Regions from separate parts of the Sedimentibacter sp. MB35-C1 genome, predicted to be linked through region 1. Evidence: riboswitches for the same ligand, from Rfam matches in the RefSeq annotation. Region 1 holds a riboswitch; the other holds the start of a gene.
What was found. A riboswitch is a leader RNA that binds a small molecule or an ion and turns the genes downstream of it on or off. The one in region 1 is predicted to bind cyclic di-GMP.
Positions count from the first base shown of each region.

Region 2: linked by a shared signal. The riboswitch ahead of RBQ61_RS05755 (hypothetical protein) and the one ahead of RBQ61_RS14140 (transglutaminase-like domain-containing protein) in region 1 are both predicted to bind cyclic di-GMP.

Region 1 is NZ_CP133188.1:2,901,508-2,909,264, forward strand. Features, by position in the region: gene RBQ61_RS14120 (DUF4860 domain-containing protein) at 1-19, shown strand, start outside; gene RBQ61_RS14125 (hypothetical protein) at 29-526, shown strand; gene RBQ61_RS14130 (hypothetical protein) at 529-1,026, shown strand; gene RBQ61_RS14135 (type IV pilus twitching motility protein PilT) at 1,029-2,090, shown strand; gene RBQ61_RS14140 (transglutaminase-like domain-containing protein) at 2,124-2,993, opposite strand; cyclic di-GMP riboswitch class I at 3,091-3,177, opposite strand; gene RBQ61_RS14145 (GNAT family N-acetyltransferase) at 3,243-3,749, opposite strand; tRNA gene RBQ61_RS14150 (tRNA-Leu) at 3,927-4,006, opposite strand; gene RBQ61_RS14155 (DNA-processing protein DprA) at 4,041-4,934, opposite strand; gene RBQ61_RS14160 (biotin/lipoyl-containing protein) at 5,067-5,471, opposite strand; gene RBQ61_RS14165 (hypothetical protein) at 5,483-5,755, opposite strand; gene RBQ61_RS14170 (acyl-CoA carboxylase subunit beta) at 5,769-7,268, opposite strand; gene RBQ61_RS14175 (peptidoglycan-binding protein) at 7,675-7,757, shown strand, end outside.
Region 2 is NZ_CP133188.1:1,249,612-1,257,368, forward strand. Features, by position in the region: gene RBQ61_RS05730 (glucose 1-dehydrogenase) at 1-569, shown strand, start outside; gene RBQ61_RS05735 (copper amine oxidase N-terminal domain-containing protein) at 805-1,752, opposite strand; gene RBQ61_RS05740 (sialidase) at 1,900-3,105, shown strand; gene RBQ61_RS05745 (heavy-metal-associated domain-containing protein) at 3,152-3,355, opposite strand; gene RBQ61_RS05750 (HD domain-containing phosphohydrolase) at 3,505-4,407, opposite strand; gene RBQ61_RS05755 (hypothetical protein) at 4,755-5,147, opposite strand; cyclic di-GMP riboswitch class I at 5,209-5,284, opposite strand; rRNA gene RBQ61_RS05760 (16S ribosomal RNA) at 5,759-7,407, shown strand; rRNA gene RBQ61_RS05765 (23S ribosomal RNA) at 7,733-7,757, shown strand, end outside.

The DNA of each region.
Region 1 (7,757 bases):
AAATTTATATTCTGAATAAGAGGTTAAAATGAAAAACAAGGTCTCTATAAACTTAGAATTATCTCTGGTTGAAATAATTATATCCATATTAATATTCGCCGTATCCGGAGTAATAATCTTAAACTGCTTTGCAGCAGCAAAATTTACCCAATTAAAAGCAAATGATATGGTTACAGCCGGTAATATAATACAATCAACTGCAGAAATTATTAAGTCTTCTAATAACATAGATGAAATGAACGATTATATGGATAGTAACTTCAATGCAATTAAATCAAATGGCAATAACATAAGTTATATAAACTATTTAAGTAATACCTGGACTGCATGTTCAGAGCATGACAGTGAATACAGCATAATGATTGAAATCAGCAGTTCACACAGAAGCTCGGGAATTCTAAAAGATATTGTAATAACCGCTCTAAAATCAAAACCATATCCATTTATTGACAGGGAGCACAATAGTACAGTCGTATATAAAATCGAAACCAAGAAATTCTTCCCGCTTAACGATGTAAGGAGGTAGCTGTGGAAAACAGAAAACATAAATCTTCCAGTGTATCAATTGGTATGGGAGGATCTCTCATAGTAATTATATTTGTCTCTTTATGCCTTACAATTTTTTCCGTATTATCATTTACAACTGCTTATTCTGATTTAAAATTGTCAAAAAAAACAGCTGAAATGAACTTTGATTACTATAAGGTTCACGGAAATGCTGAGGAAAAGCTGGCTGAAATATATGATACGCTTATTTCAGATAAAGACATAGAGAATATATCTGATGCTGTACTTTTACTTGATCAAGTTAATAACATCTCAATAGTTGATCAAACTAATGATTCAGCGAGAATTTATTATGAATCAATTGGTGAAAAAAATCAAAAAATCTGTGTAACATTAGTCATTAGCTTCGATGAAAGCACTCAGCAGCCAAATTATTATATTGAAAAATGGAAATTATCATCAATTGAGCTGCCGGCTTACGAAGAAGAAAACTACAACCTATGGGAAGGATTTGAATAAACATGAAGAAAATTATAGATATTTTTAAATATGCTATTGAAAAAAAAGCTTCGGATATTTTTATTATAGCAGGAATACCTCTTTCTTATAAAATAATGGGAGAAATTGTTTCGGCTGATGATATTCCTCTGACTGCAGAAGATACTTATGTAATTATTTATGAAGTCTTTAAAATAGCAAAAAAAGATAACATTGATGAATTATATAATATCGGAGATGCTGATTTTTCATTTTCTGTACCAAAGCTCGGAAGATTCAGAGTAAGTGCATACATGCAGAGAAATTCATATGCAGCTGTTATACGGTCTGTTTTTTTTGATCTTCCTGATCCAAAAAAATTAGGTATACCTGATGATGTAATGAACTTATACACAAAGACCAAAGGACTGATTTTAATAACAGGGCCGGCAGGCAGCGGTAAATCTACTACTCTTGCATGCATAATCGACAAAATAAACAGTGAACGCAACTGCCACATAATGACATTTGAAGATCCAATTGAATTTATACATAAGCACAAAAAATCTATAGTAAGTCAAAGGGAAATAACTACAGACTCTAAAGACTATGTATCCGCCCTTCGCTCTGCACTTCGGCAAGCCCCTGATGTAATGCTTATCGGTGAAATGCGAGATCTGCAGACTATAGAAATTGCTCTTACAGCAGCTGAAACAGGGCACCTTGTTCTTTCAACCCTTCACACAACAGGAGCCGCAAATACTATGGATAGAATAATAGACGTATTCCCTTCTAACCAACAGCAGCAAATACGAATACAACTGTCAATGCAGCTAAGAGCTGTAATATCCCAGCACTTGATTCCTTCTCCTGTTTTAGGCAGAGCTGCTGCATTTGAAGTTATGGTAGTTAATAATGCTGTTTCAAATTTAATTAGAGACTCTAAAGTGCATCAACTAAACAGTGTCATTTATTCTTTGGACGGAAAAGGAATGAAATCTATGGATACAAGTATTTTAGAGTTATATAGAAGCGGAATGATAACAAAGGAGAATGCCTTGCTCTATGCCATGGATCCAGATGCAATGGCAAGAAAATTAATATAAAAATTCAGGGAGGGCTTACGCCCTCCCATGCATTTAATATTCATATTTTTTTGTGTAATATTTTGAATCTATTAGTTTGTTCGTCTGTTCTATAACCCTAGGACTATTGGATTGTTTCGCTGTCGAAGCAATTGTCGAATCCATAAGCTTCCAATGTTCTCCGTCAAAATACATCTCATTTAAGGTTATCCACCCTGTTTCTTCTGTATAAACTTCATTCCAAGCGTGGTATGCGCTTAAATTTGACGAATACCCAGTTACAAGCTTTGTAGGAATTGATTGTGATCGAAGCATGGCTGCCATTACAGACGAATAATCAAAGCATATACCCTTATTACTTTTAAGTATCTCATCCGGAACAGGAAGATACCCGCTCTTTACTGTCTTTGCCTTATCGTTGTCGTATACAATGTTTGAAATTACATAATCATATATAACATCTACTTTTTCTATATCTGTTGCTTTCCCTTCAGTAAGCTCCTCTGCTTTTTTTGCAGTGTCAGATTCGTCTGAATAATTCACCATTTGATTTGATACTAAATATGGAGCATTTGGATCAGTTAACTTAACATCAATACTTATGGTCTGTTTCGTAGCATATTTGTTTGAACTAATGTTTTCAAACACTTTGATCTTATACTTTCCGTCTCCCATCTGAAGTGGAAATGTATCATATTCTCCTTTATTGTTTAAGTCATATGTATATTGCTCAGATTCTTTTTCAATTATTACCTTAAGCTTTTTTGTAGTTTCATCTAAATATCTTACTTTTATATAGCCATCAGCAGAATCCGATACATCAATTTCCGATTTTGATCCTTTGTACAAATCTTCACCATATGCAGCAGATGAAAAAGCAATTATCATAATCAATGAAATAATCAATATTCTTAATATTTTCATAGCTCGTCAACTCCTGTATGTAGGCCTTTTCATATTCAATGGCATAGAAAAAGCTTTGCTGGAGACAGCAAAGCTAACAATCATAAATGTACCAACGTACAGCAACTGGCTGTCATACCATTTTCATGGGTTAGACCCTATAGCTTTGCGCCATTTCCTTTAGAAAATTTTGCCTATTTAATTAAGTTAATAGTATCATACCCTCATATGTTTGTCAACAAAATAGTTGAATATATGACGTTATATTTACTATTCTCTTTTTATGCTATAAAACGCAGCCTCTGTTCCATTATAATAGCCGTACTTCTTAAGTTGCATGCCCATATTTATCAGTGATTTTATGGCTCCTACATTATTTATATCCGTTACCGCCGTAATTTCATCAATTCCCAATTCATATAATCCATAATCAACAATTGCTCTGCTTAATTCAGATGCATATCCCTTATTCCAGTATTCTGGTAGAATTTTTGTTCCCAGTTCGACTCCTTTTATTTTATTTGAATATATTAAACGTGTTATACCAATTATTTCACCTGTTTCTTTTATTGCTACCGCCCAGCTGTTCAATTTGTTTTTTTTATATTCATTTATATATTTCTTTATCTGCCTTCGGCATTCTTTTTCATTACTTAATTTAACCCACGGTAAAAATTCAATAATTTTCTTATCACTTTCTATTTTATAAAGGCTTGGAACATCTGCTTCCTCAAATTCTTTTATAATTAACCTGTCAGTTTCCACAACAATATTCATTTCTTACCTCACTCCATAATTTATTTCTTGTAATATATTATGTTAACAGGAGTTGATTGTGTTATTCTTTTGAATGGCTGTTTTTTATGACTTAATATTCAAATAATTTTGTGAGGTTTTTGTACGATTTAGAGTAAAAAAATAAACCTACCATAATTTGATAGGTTCATCTGTTAGTGCGGATGAAGGGACTCGAACCCCCACGGTATCCCGCTAGATCCTAAGTCTAGTGCGTCTGCCAATTCCGCCACATCCGCGAAGTCGCTTTCGTCAGCAACAAAATTGATTATACTACTGCGCTGCTACTTTGTCAAGATTTTTTTTACACGATTTTTTTTTAAAATTTACAAGTTTTTCAAAGCTATCTATTATCTCAATATTATTGCTGAATATTGATGTTTGTTTTGCAAATGAAAAGCTCGTTGTATACGCAACAGGCTTGTTATAAGCGTTCGCAAATTTAACAGTATGCGAAGTTCCTCCTCTCTGTCCTCCTTCTATCACAATTATTCCGTCAGAGAGAGCAGCAACAATCCTATTTCTATCTATAAAGGCATGTTTTTCTGTCTTTGCGTTTGGAGGCAGCTCTGATACTATTGCGCCGCCGTTTATAATTATCATATTATACAAAACTTTGTTATTCTTAATTACATGAAGATGCCCTGAAGGTATAACTGCTATTGTTTTTCCTCTGGCTTGTAGACATCCATTATGAGCAGACTCGTCACAACCTGATGCAAAACCACTTACTATGCAGCACTGCTCCTCTGTAAGTCTCTCTGCAAAGATTGAACTGACTTCGTATCCCTCCTGTGAAGGATTCCTTGATCCTACTATAGCGATGATGTTTTCCTGATTAAGTAAATTCTGATCACCATCTACATAAAGAATTAATGGTTTATCTTCTATAGTCTTAAGCCTCTTCGGATATCTTTCATCATATATGCCTATAATTTTAATCTTATTTTTTTTACAGCATTCAAAAATTTCCAATGCATCTCTTTCTATTTTTTCCAGGTCAATTTTAAGCCTCTTAACTCCCATATCCTTCAACAGCTTTACTATATCGTGAAAGTTATTTAACTTTATTTTCTTGTTTTCAATGTATCTTAAAATTTTAGTTATTGTTTTTCTTCCTAAACCATTAACCAGCTGTAATCTGATTATATCTTCGTTGCTTACCATCTCATTCCCCTTATTTCAATAATGTAAGGTCTATCCCTAATCCCTAGCATAGTCATGTTTCTACATTTTATCACATATTACTTCAAAAAAAAACTCTTCTTTTTAAAAGAAGAGTTAAGAAAATTTAATTATTTATCCTATTGTTACCAGTGAATCTCCTGTGCTAACCGTTGCTGATTTAGAAATATAAATTTTATTTATTACTCCGTCCTTAGGAGATACTATCTCATTTTCCATTTTCATTGCCTCAAGTATAAATAAAATATCTCCGGATTTAACGCTTTGGCCTTCTGACACTTTAACATCTAGTATAGTGCCCGGCATTGGAGCTGATATCGTTTCACCTTCTGTACTATCAGATTGTACTTTTTTTACAGGTGCTACCTGCGGCGCAGGTTCAACCCTGCTGGCAGGTTCTTTCTCAACCTGTACAGGCTGCTGTACAGGTTGATATGTAAATGCCCCTTGATTTGCACCAACCTCCTCAACTTCTACTGCATATGCTTTTCCGTTTACAGTTACATTAAATTTTTTCATTTTATCCTCCGTTATCTCATTAACTTAATTCTTCCGCTTAATGCCCATATAGAGTCAATTTCAGAAGTTCTCTTTATATTTTTTACAATAAAATCATCAGTGCTCTTACCTAACATACATGCAATGGCAGCAGTTATGGCAGCAACAACCTCTTCTTCTTCGTCCATTAATGATAATGCTGCAGCTATTGCTGCTGTTATTTCATCTTCTTCTGCAGCAGTATGGTCATTAATTTCAAACTTTTCGTCATTTTTATTTTTAAATAATTTATTTAAAAAACTCATCTATTTTACCTCTCTACAGGGGAATATTGCCATGCTTCTTTTCTGGCTTTAAAACTCTTTTACCTGTTAACATGTCAAATGAACTTATTATTCTTTTCCTTGTCTGTGAGGGTTCAATGACTGCATCAACATATCCTCTTGCTGCAGCAATATAAGGATTTGCAACGGTATTTCTATATTCCTCTATTTTATTTCTGCGCGTTTCATCTTTATCTTCTGAAATTTCTATATCCTTTTTAAATATTATGTTTGCAGCACCTTCAGGTCCCATTACTGCTATCTCCGCTGTCGGCCACGCCAATACCATATCTGCACCTAATTCTTTATTGCACATTGCTATATAAGAACCGCCGTATGCTTTCCTTGTAATTATGGTAACTTTGGGAACTGTTGCTTCTGAATATGCATACAGCATCTTTGCCCCGTGTCGGATAATCCCTCCGTACTCTTGGTGAGTGCCTGGTAAAAATCCAGGAACATCCATTAATGTAAGAAGAGGAATATTGAAAGCATCACAGGTTCTTATAAATCTTGCCGCCTTGTCAGATGCGTTAATATCAAGACATCCTGCCAATGCTTTTGGCTGGCTTGCAATTACTCCTATACTTCTTCCGTTTAATCTCATAAAACCCGTTACTATGTTCAAAGCGTAGCAAGGTTGATATTCCATAAATTCTTTATCATCAGCAATAGAATAAATTACATCCTTCATATCATATGCTTTATTTGGATTTTCAGGTATTATATCATTCAAGGATTCATCTATTCTGTTTAAATCATCGTTAACTTCCTTAGCAGGTGCTGTTTCCAAATTATTTTGCGGTAAAAAGCTCAATAACTTTCTTATATGTCTCATACATTCTTCCTCTGAATCATCAACAAAATGAGCAACACCGCTTATTGAATTGTGAGTCATTGCGCCTCCCAATTTTTCACCGGAAACAACTTCACCTGTAACAGTCTTTATTACATTCGGTCCGGTAATAAACATTTTACTTACATTTTGAACCATAAATATAAAGTCAGTCAATGCAGGAGAATAAACCGCCCCTCCAGCACACGGACCTAATATGACAGATATTTGAGGAATAACCCCAGAAGCAAGTGTATTGTTATAAAATATTTTTCCGTATCCTGACAGAGCATCCACTCCTTCTTGAATTCTGGCTCCGCCGGAATCATTTATACCGATCAATGGAGCTCCTACTTTTATTGCCATTTCCTGAGCTTTTACTATTTTTGCTGCATGCATTTCTCCCAATGAGCCGCCTATGACAGTAAAATCCTGTGCATATATGTATACTAATCTACCGTCTATCGTTCCATAACCCGAAACGACACCTTCACCCGGTGCAGATTTCTTTTCCATTCCAAAGTTTGCGCACCTATGCTCAACAAACGCATCTAGTTCCACAAAACTATTTTCATCAAGCAGCTTTATTATTCTTTCCCTAGCTGTAAGTTTTCCGTTTTTGTGCTGTTTATCCACAGCCATCTGACCGCCGCCAAGCATTATTTTTTTTGTTTTTTCTCTGAGTTCCGCTATTTTTTCGTTTGGCAATTTTTTTCTCCTGCCTTTCTTTACATATATGGTTGCCAATATATAAAATAATAAATTTCAACGATAAAGTCAAACATTAAATTTATTACTTTGACTTTCAAAGTATATTATATTATAAAATTCTTGTCAATATCTTTATACTCATAGAATGTTTATTTCTTTAATACTATATACAATAAATCAATTTCCGTTGTACTGCATATATTGATAATACAAGGATTATAATAGAAAGGTGTGTTCCTGTGATTATTAAGAAAAATCAATATACCAAAACAAAACCATCTAGGAATATAAATATGATTTTTAGAAAATATGGCACTCATAATAACCTTAAAAGAAAAGAACGGAAGGTGATATAATGGAACTTCAAGTACCCGGGTTCGTCGATAAATCAATAAATGAAGAAGCTTTTCCGGGCAGTCCATTAGTTCTTGGAGATAG
Region 2 (7,757 bases), 1.7 Mb from region 1:
AAAAGGCAGAAGGTATGGTTGATGAAGCAATACGCAGATTTGGCTCTCTTGATATATTGGTTAATAATGCCGGAATGATGGATGACATGAGCGGAGTAGGAGATATAAGTGATGAAATGTTTGACAAGGTATTCGAATTAAATGTTAAATCTGTTATGTTTTCAATGAGAAAGGCCGTTAAATATTTTGAGCAAAAAGGAAATGGAAATATAATAAACATTGCATCAATAGGAGGACTACATGGAGGTATTGCCGGTGCAACTTACACAGCAAGCAAACATGCTGTAGTCGGTCTTACTAAGAATACAGGTTTTATGTATGCAAAGAAAAACATAAGATGCAACGCAATATGTCCGGGAGGAATTGCTACTGAAATAGGTGAAGGTAAATATATGAAAAACATTAACAAAGAGGGTGCGGAACGCACAGGATTGGGATTAGGCCTGAATCCAAGATATGGATTTCCTAATGAAATTGCTGCGGTTGCTGTATTCCTTGCCAGCGATGAATCAGGATTTGTTAATGGACAATGCATTCAAGTTGACGGTGGATGGACTGCATACATGTAAATTTCAAACAAGTGTTTGCGGTGCCCAATTTAAAATTGCAGATATGAATCTACTTAAATAAATTATAAATTGTAAAATCACAAACATAAATTTAGATGCAGTATTCGACAAGTGCCGAATACTGCTTTCTTATATTGGATACCCAAGACTTTTACTACAAGCTATAAATTTTGTAGATTGGGTAAAAACTCCAGTCATGGTTGAGAGAATCTTCTAAATAGGTAGAGCATAGAAACTAAGGCAATGCATTTATGATTATCTTACTTCCGACCACACTGAGATTATCAATATTCATAACTTTTTTGAAGAAGTTTAGAGGAACATATGTGCTGCCATCTTTTAAAGATGTTGCATCTTCCAGTGATATGTAGGTTTCATTTGACAAGTAGTTGTTCTCACCCACTACAAATGAAATATCATTACCAACTGTCACTTCCCTTTCATCTCCATTCCATTTTACTTCGTAGCCTAAAGCTTCCGATATGACGCGAACAGGAATCATAACGGTTCCGGTTTCGCTTATATATACATTAGGGGTTTCAAGCTCTACATCATTTACAAATATTACAGGTTTATCTTCTGTCTGCTGAGACAATACAACTATTCTATTAGGTGTTGTCTGAGCAGGGATGCTTTTTGTGGTTACATCATAGTATACAAGCATTTGTCTATTTGAAAGGACTTTTTCAACTTCTTCTAAAGTCGGTTTTTTTATCCAATTAATTTCTGTGTTGTTTTCCCATAAGATTTCTGTATCTTCAGATATGTTAATCCTTAGCTGTCCATCTCTGCTGGTAAGATCAGAGTCAAATTTATCTGCCTTAACAAATCCATCTTCATAAACCGGAGTGACAATACAAATTGTATACTGTGGCGGATAAATTAAAATCATAGGCTTGTCAGATTCATAATATCCTGTTATTCTATCGCCTTCTTCAATTTGCATGTCATCTGCAAAATACGTATTTTCGTTGAACATAAAATATGCTTGCGAACCTTCTTCATTCTCTAAAAATATTTTTGTAATAACTTCGCCAGTTTTTTCAATTTCTTTTACATTACCAGTAAATGATAAGTAAAACGGCTGCACATGAGTATATTCGGCTTGAACTGCTAATGCCGTGACTATTGATATGCACAGTATCACCGATGTTATAGTGATTAATTTTATCCATTTTTTCATAAAAACCTCCCTGATAAATTAAAATGTATACTATATAGACGGGCCCACATAAAAAAAGTTCCTTCATGCAAAGTATTTATTTCTTAAGAGGAACAAGAAGTAAATAATTAAATAAAATAATATAATAAATATATTTCGGAGGTTAACATGGACAAAAAAACATATGAAGGATTTCAATTTCCTATTTATGACGACTCAAATTTTATAGCAGCTCAGAGGCAGAGAAATGCACAAGACATAGTAAGAAGGTTTAGGATTCAGAATGATGAAATATACAGAGAATTGGAGAGTAATGGATTAAACAGCAGTAGGGTTGATTACTTATTGCTTTTCTTAGTTTCATTTTTGATAGGTCAGACAGATGTGAACAGATCACCGGCACAGATATACAATCAGTTTAAAAGCAGGTATCCTTTGCTTGGTCTTATGATCAGACAATATAATATACCGAGAGATCTAGCTGACAGATATATGCTGAGAATTATTGAGATGCTGCTGCTTTTAATTAGGGATACACAGCCTGTATCTGAGCCTGCACCCGGAAGTGGATGGTCGCGATGGCAGAATCTTGGGGGTATGTTGACTACATCTCCTGCCGCATCTTCGTGGGGACCAGGACGCATTGATGTTTTTGCAGGAGGAACGGATGATGCTATGTGGCATAAATGGTGGGACGGAACGCGATGGACGGATTGGGAGAATTTAGGGGGAGTGGTGACATCAGCACCAGCAGCAATATCATGGGGGCCTAATCGCATAGATACTTTTGTAAGAGGAACGGACAATGCTATGTGGCATAAATGGTGGGACGGAAGGCAGTGGAGCAATTGGGAGAGTTTAGGAGGGATACTAACATCAGCACCTGCTTCCTCATCATGGGGACCAAATCGAATAGATACTTTTGCAAGAGGAAATGATAATGCCATGTGGCATAAATGGTGGGACGGAATAAGATGGAGCGATTGGGAAAATCTTGGCGGAATCCTCACGTCGGCACCAGCAGCGATATCATGGGAACCAAATCGAATAGACATATTTGCTCGGGGGGCTAATAGCGATTTAATTCATAAATGGTGGGACGGAAGGCGATGGAATGATTGGGAAAGTCTAGGAGGAATACTAACTTCCGGACCTTCCGTATCTTCGCGCAGGCCAAGACATATAGACGTATTTGCGGGGGGAAGAAACAACAGATTATTTAGAAAAAGTTGGAATGGTTCTCAGTGGAATGAATGGCAGGACATGGGTGGGAATATAAATTCAGAGCCGGCGTCAGTTTCGTGGGGAACAAATAGAACGGATGTGTTTGCAAGGGGCCAAAACGAAAATCTTATTCATACATGGCAAGAATAATAAATAACCTGCCTCATTTGCGATATATTGCAAATGAGGCAGGTTTCTATTCAACTTTAAATCCTGTGTTTTCAATACATTGTTTAATTTTGCCAGCATCTGTGTTATCATCATATCCCACTTCTACAGAACTTCTGCCAATATCTATATTGACCATGCTGACTCCTTCAATATCTTCTAAGACATTCTTTAATTGAGTTTTCATGTTTTTATTCTGAAGTCTCGACACAGTGTAATGCACTTTATTCATGATCACCATTCCTTATAATAATATATAATTTAGTATTTACTGTATGGCTATTATTATTTTGGAAAAATTAAACAGAATTTATAGTTTTTTAGTTTAAACACGCTTTTAGTCCATTATTATAATCGTTATAGGAGTGATTATATAATAAATTATAAAATGCCATCATCTTTTAAAATCATTTCAAGAGCAAAAACAACATCTTTGTCATAAAATTTTCCTATTAAACTTTTAAGCTCCTCAATTGCCTGGTTAGGCGGCATTCCGCTGCGGTATGATCTGTCAGATGTCATGGCATCATATGAATCTGCAACAGCAATTATTTTTGCTTCCATTCGTATCTCATTTTCTTTTAATTTATTTGGATAACCTGAACCGTCCAGCCTTTCGTGATGCTGCTCAACAATAGTTGCAACATCCTTTGAAAACTTTCCTTGCAAAAGTTCAGAGCTGTATGTGCTGTGTTTTTTTATATAATTAAATTCGTCATTGCTAAGCTTCGAAGGTTTATTTAGTATTTCATCCGGTATAAAGTATTTACCCACATCATGAAAAAGAGATGCAAGAGCTATTGTGTAATTAATTTCACCGGAAAGCCCTAGCTTGTCTGCAATTCTAACTGAATAATCTTGTACTCTGTTACTGTGCCTGTGAGTATATAGATCCTTTGCTTCAGATTTTTCCAATAAGTTTTTTAGGTCGTGGGTATATGCAGACAAAAGGTTGTAAACAGGCTGAGAAGTGATATATAGCATTTTGGTATCAGTGATTGTTCGGAAAGGAACAGTTTCTTTTATATTTTGGACATAAAAATAATCACCCTTTTGCATTTTTATGCTTTCGCCTCCGGTACCTATAACTATTGAACCTTCAATAATATAATAAAATTCCATTAAATCTTTAAAGTTTCCAGGAGTAATACTGTTTGGGCGATCAGCCCTAAATTCATACAGCATTATCTCAAAATCATCTTTTTTAGCAAGCAGGTTCAGCGTTGAAGTTCCTATTATCTGATCAATGCATTTGCTATCTTTAAAAATATACAAGCCTTCCATGTAATTGCTCCCTTATCAATAGTGTTAATCTATTATATCACTATATGGAAAAAAGAAAATATTTAGTTATAATTAGCGCTTTGTCTCTCTACTATGTCTTCGGTTATGACTTTTGCAGTGCCTCAGTTACAAGACAATTCTCCTTTCCAAAAACGGCATCAGCCTGGGGGGTATGCGTTATTTTTTTGGCAGTAGATGTGATTCAAACCCTTCAACAGTAAATACTCATCAAAATGCATCTATATTAAATAGGTGATGTATTATGTTTTTTTGATTAAATAAATCGTATAATAATTATGTTATTAAAGCAAAAAATTTAGGAGAGATTCAATCTCTCCTAAATTTTTTTAATGAGCATAGCAAGGGTCGACTAATACTACTCTGTCATAAATCTGAACTTCAACGTATGTCTTTGTTAATACTACACCTTCTCTTGCAGCTTTTTTAATTAATAAGTCTACTTTCCTGCTGGTTTTCCTTAACAGGTTTTCAATAATTCTATCAATTGACCTGTTTAACTGCTGCTCGCTTTGATCTTTGAGAACCTCTTTTTCTGCTTTTTCCACAGCCTTATCGATCTCTTTGTAAATGTAGTTATTTGTCTCTTCAATCATAATTAAAAGTTCCTGGCTTATGTTCTGCTCTGATTTTTGATAGGCTTGTGCAACAGGGCCAAGTAAAGCAAGAATTCCAATCATGATGACCAAAAGAGAAGCTGTTTTCTTAATTCCTTTGTACATTTTGATATCCTCCTTTAACGTTCTTCAACCTATATGAAGGAAATAAAATAAAAAACTTCCTTTCGGTAGCTGGCTGCCAGTTTAAAGGCCCTATAGCTTTGCGCCGCTAATTTTCATTAGGTTTGCCATTATCGGTTGAAGTGAAAATATAAGTTTTATTTAATTTATTTTATCATATAGTCCTATATATTGCAATTAGTTTTAGGAAAATTTATAATAAGTATGAAAAATATGGATAGGGACAAGATGTTGACAATCACTTTTATATGTGCTAAGATAACATTCCTTTCACAAGGAAATGCGAAGTAAACAGAGAAATAAAAAAATAGTTGACAACATCACTTGGATGTGATAAACTGTTCAAGCTGTTAGGGTAACAGCGAAGAGAACCTAGACAATAAAACAGCATAAGAAACCTTTGAGAGTTCAAAGAAAAAAAGAACCAAAGTAAAGAAAGACAAAGATAAGCTAAGCGCTATCTTGAGTATGTCCTAACCCGATTTTATCGACCAAAAGGGAGAAAAAATCGATGGTAGGTCAACCGCAACGAATTCCTAATTTATGCGACGCAAGGAGCAAATAAATTAGTGAATGAGACTGCGACAGGAATATAAAACGAGAGTTTGATCCTGGCTCAGGACGAACGCTGGCGGCGTGCCTAACACATGCAAGTCGAACGAGATTTACTTTTTCACTGAGAACTCGAACATCTACAACAAGCACAAAAGTGCATAATATAATAAGATGTAGAAAAACAGCGAGTTGCACATTTGTGCTTCACGCTAAACCCAAGTGACAACACACTTGAAATTCGAGAGCTAAGTGAAAAGGTAAATCTAGTGGCGGACGGGTGAGTAACGCGTGAACAATCTGCCCTGTACAAAGGAATAGCCTCGGGAAACCGGGATTAAAACCATATAACACTTGATGACCGCATGGTCGATGAGTCAAATCGTTAGAGGTATAGGATGAGTTCGCGTCTGATTAGCTAGTTGGTGGGGTAAAGGCCTACCAAGGCGACGATCAGTAGCCGGCCTGAGAGGGTGAACGGCCACACTGGAACTGAGACACGGTCCAGACTCCTACGGGAGGCAGCAGTGGGGAATATTGCACAATGGGGGAAACCCTGATGCAGCGACGCCGCGTGAGTGAAGAAGGTTTTCGGATCGTAAAACTCTGTCCTTGGTGAAGAAAAAAATGACAGTAGCCAAGGAGGAAGCCCCGGCTAACTACGTGCCAGCAGCCGCGGTAATACGTAGGGGGCGAGCGTTGTCCGGATTTACTGGGCGTAAAGGGTGAGTAGGCGGTAGTATGTGTCAGATGTAAAAGGCTAAGGCTTAACCATAGTTAGCATTTGAAACTGTATTACTTGAGTGCAGGAGAGGTAAGCGGAATTCCTAGTGTAGCGGTGAAATGCGTAGATATTAGGAGGAACACCAGTGGCGAAGGCGGCTTACTGGACTGTAACTGACGCTGAGTCACGAAAGCGTGGGTAGCAAACAGGATTAGATACCCTGGTAGTCCACGCTGTAAACGATGAGTGCTAGGTGTTGGCCAGCGATGGTCAGTGCCGAAGTAAACACAATAAGCACTCCGCCTGGGGAGTACGGTCGCAAGACTGAAACTCAAAGGAATTGACGGGGACCCGCACAAGCAGCGGAGCATGTGGTTTAATTCGAAGCAACGCGAAGAACCTTACCAAGGCTTGACATCCCCTTGACCAGTGCAGAGATGTACTCTCTTCTTCGGAAGCAAGGGAGACAGGTGGTGCATGGTTGTCGTCAGCTCGTGTCGTGAGATGTTGGGTTAAGTCCCGCAACGAGCGCAACCCTTATCCTTAGTTGCCAGCAGGTAAAGCTGGGCACTCTAAAGAGACTGCCGATGATAAATCGGAGGAAGGTGGGGATGACGTCAAATCATCATGCCCCTTATGTCTTGGGCTACACACGTGCTACAATGGTCGGTACAAAGGGAAGCGAAAGAGCAATCTGGAGCAAATCCCAATAAACCGATCCCAGTTCGGATTGTAGGCTGCAACTCGCCTACATGAAGTCGGAGTTGCTAGTAATCGCGAATCAGAATGTCGCGGTGAATGCGTTCCCGGGTCTTGTACACACCGCCCGTCACACCATGGAAGTTGGTAATACCCGAAGTCGCTGAGCTAACCGCAAGGAGGCAGGCGCCGAAGGTAGGATCAATGACTGGGGTGAAGTCGTAACAAGGTAGCCGTATCGGAAGGTGCGGCTGGATCACCTCCTTTCTAAGGAGAACTAAAGGACTTATGCTGTTTTATTGCTTGCTTTAAACAAAAGTAAAGCAAGACTGAAGGATACAGTATAAAACCACAGAACTTTGAAAATTGCATAGGAAAAAAGAGAAGATGCCTTACCCAATTTTTTCGACCGTAGGAAGAAAAAAATTGAAGGTAAGACATTCGCAACGAATTCCCAATTTATGCGACCATAAGGAGCAAATAAATTGGAGAATGAAACTGCGAGACATTGAGAAAAGTTAAATTCAAATTTTAAATAATAAATACAATTTAACCAAAAAAAAATGTTATGAAGACATAACAATGACAAACAGGTCAAGATAGAAAGGGCTAAGGGC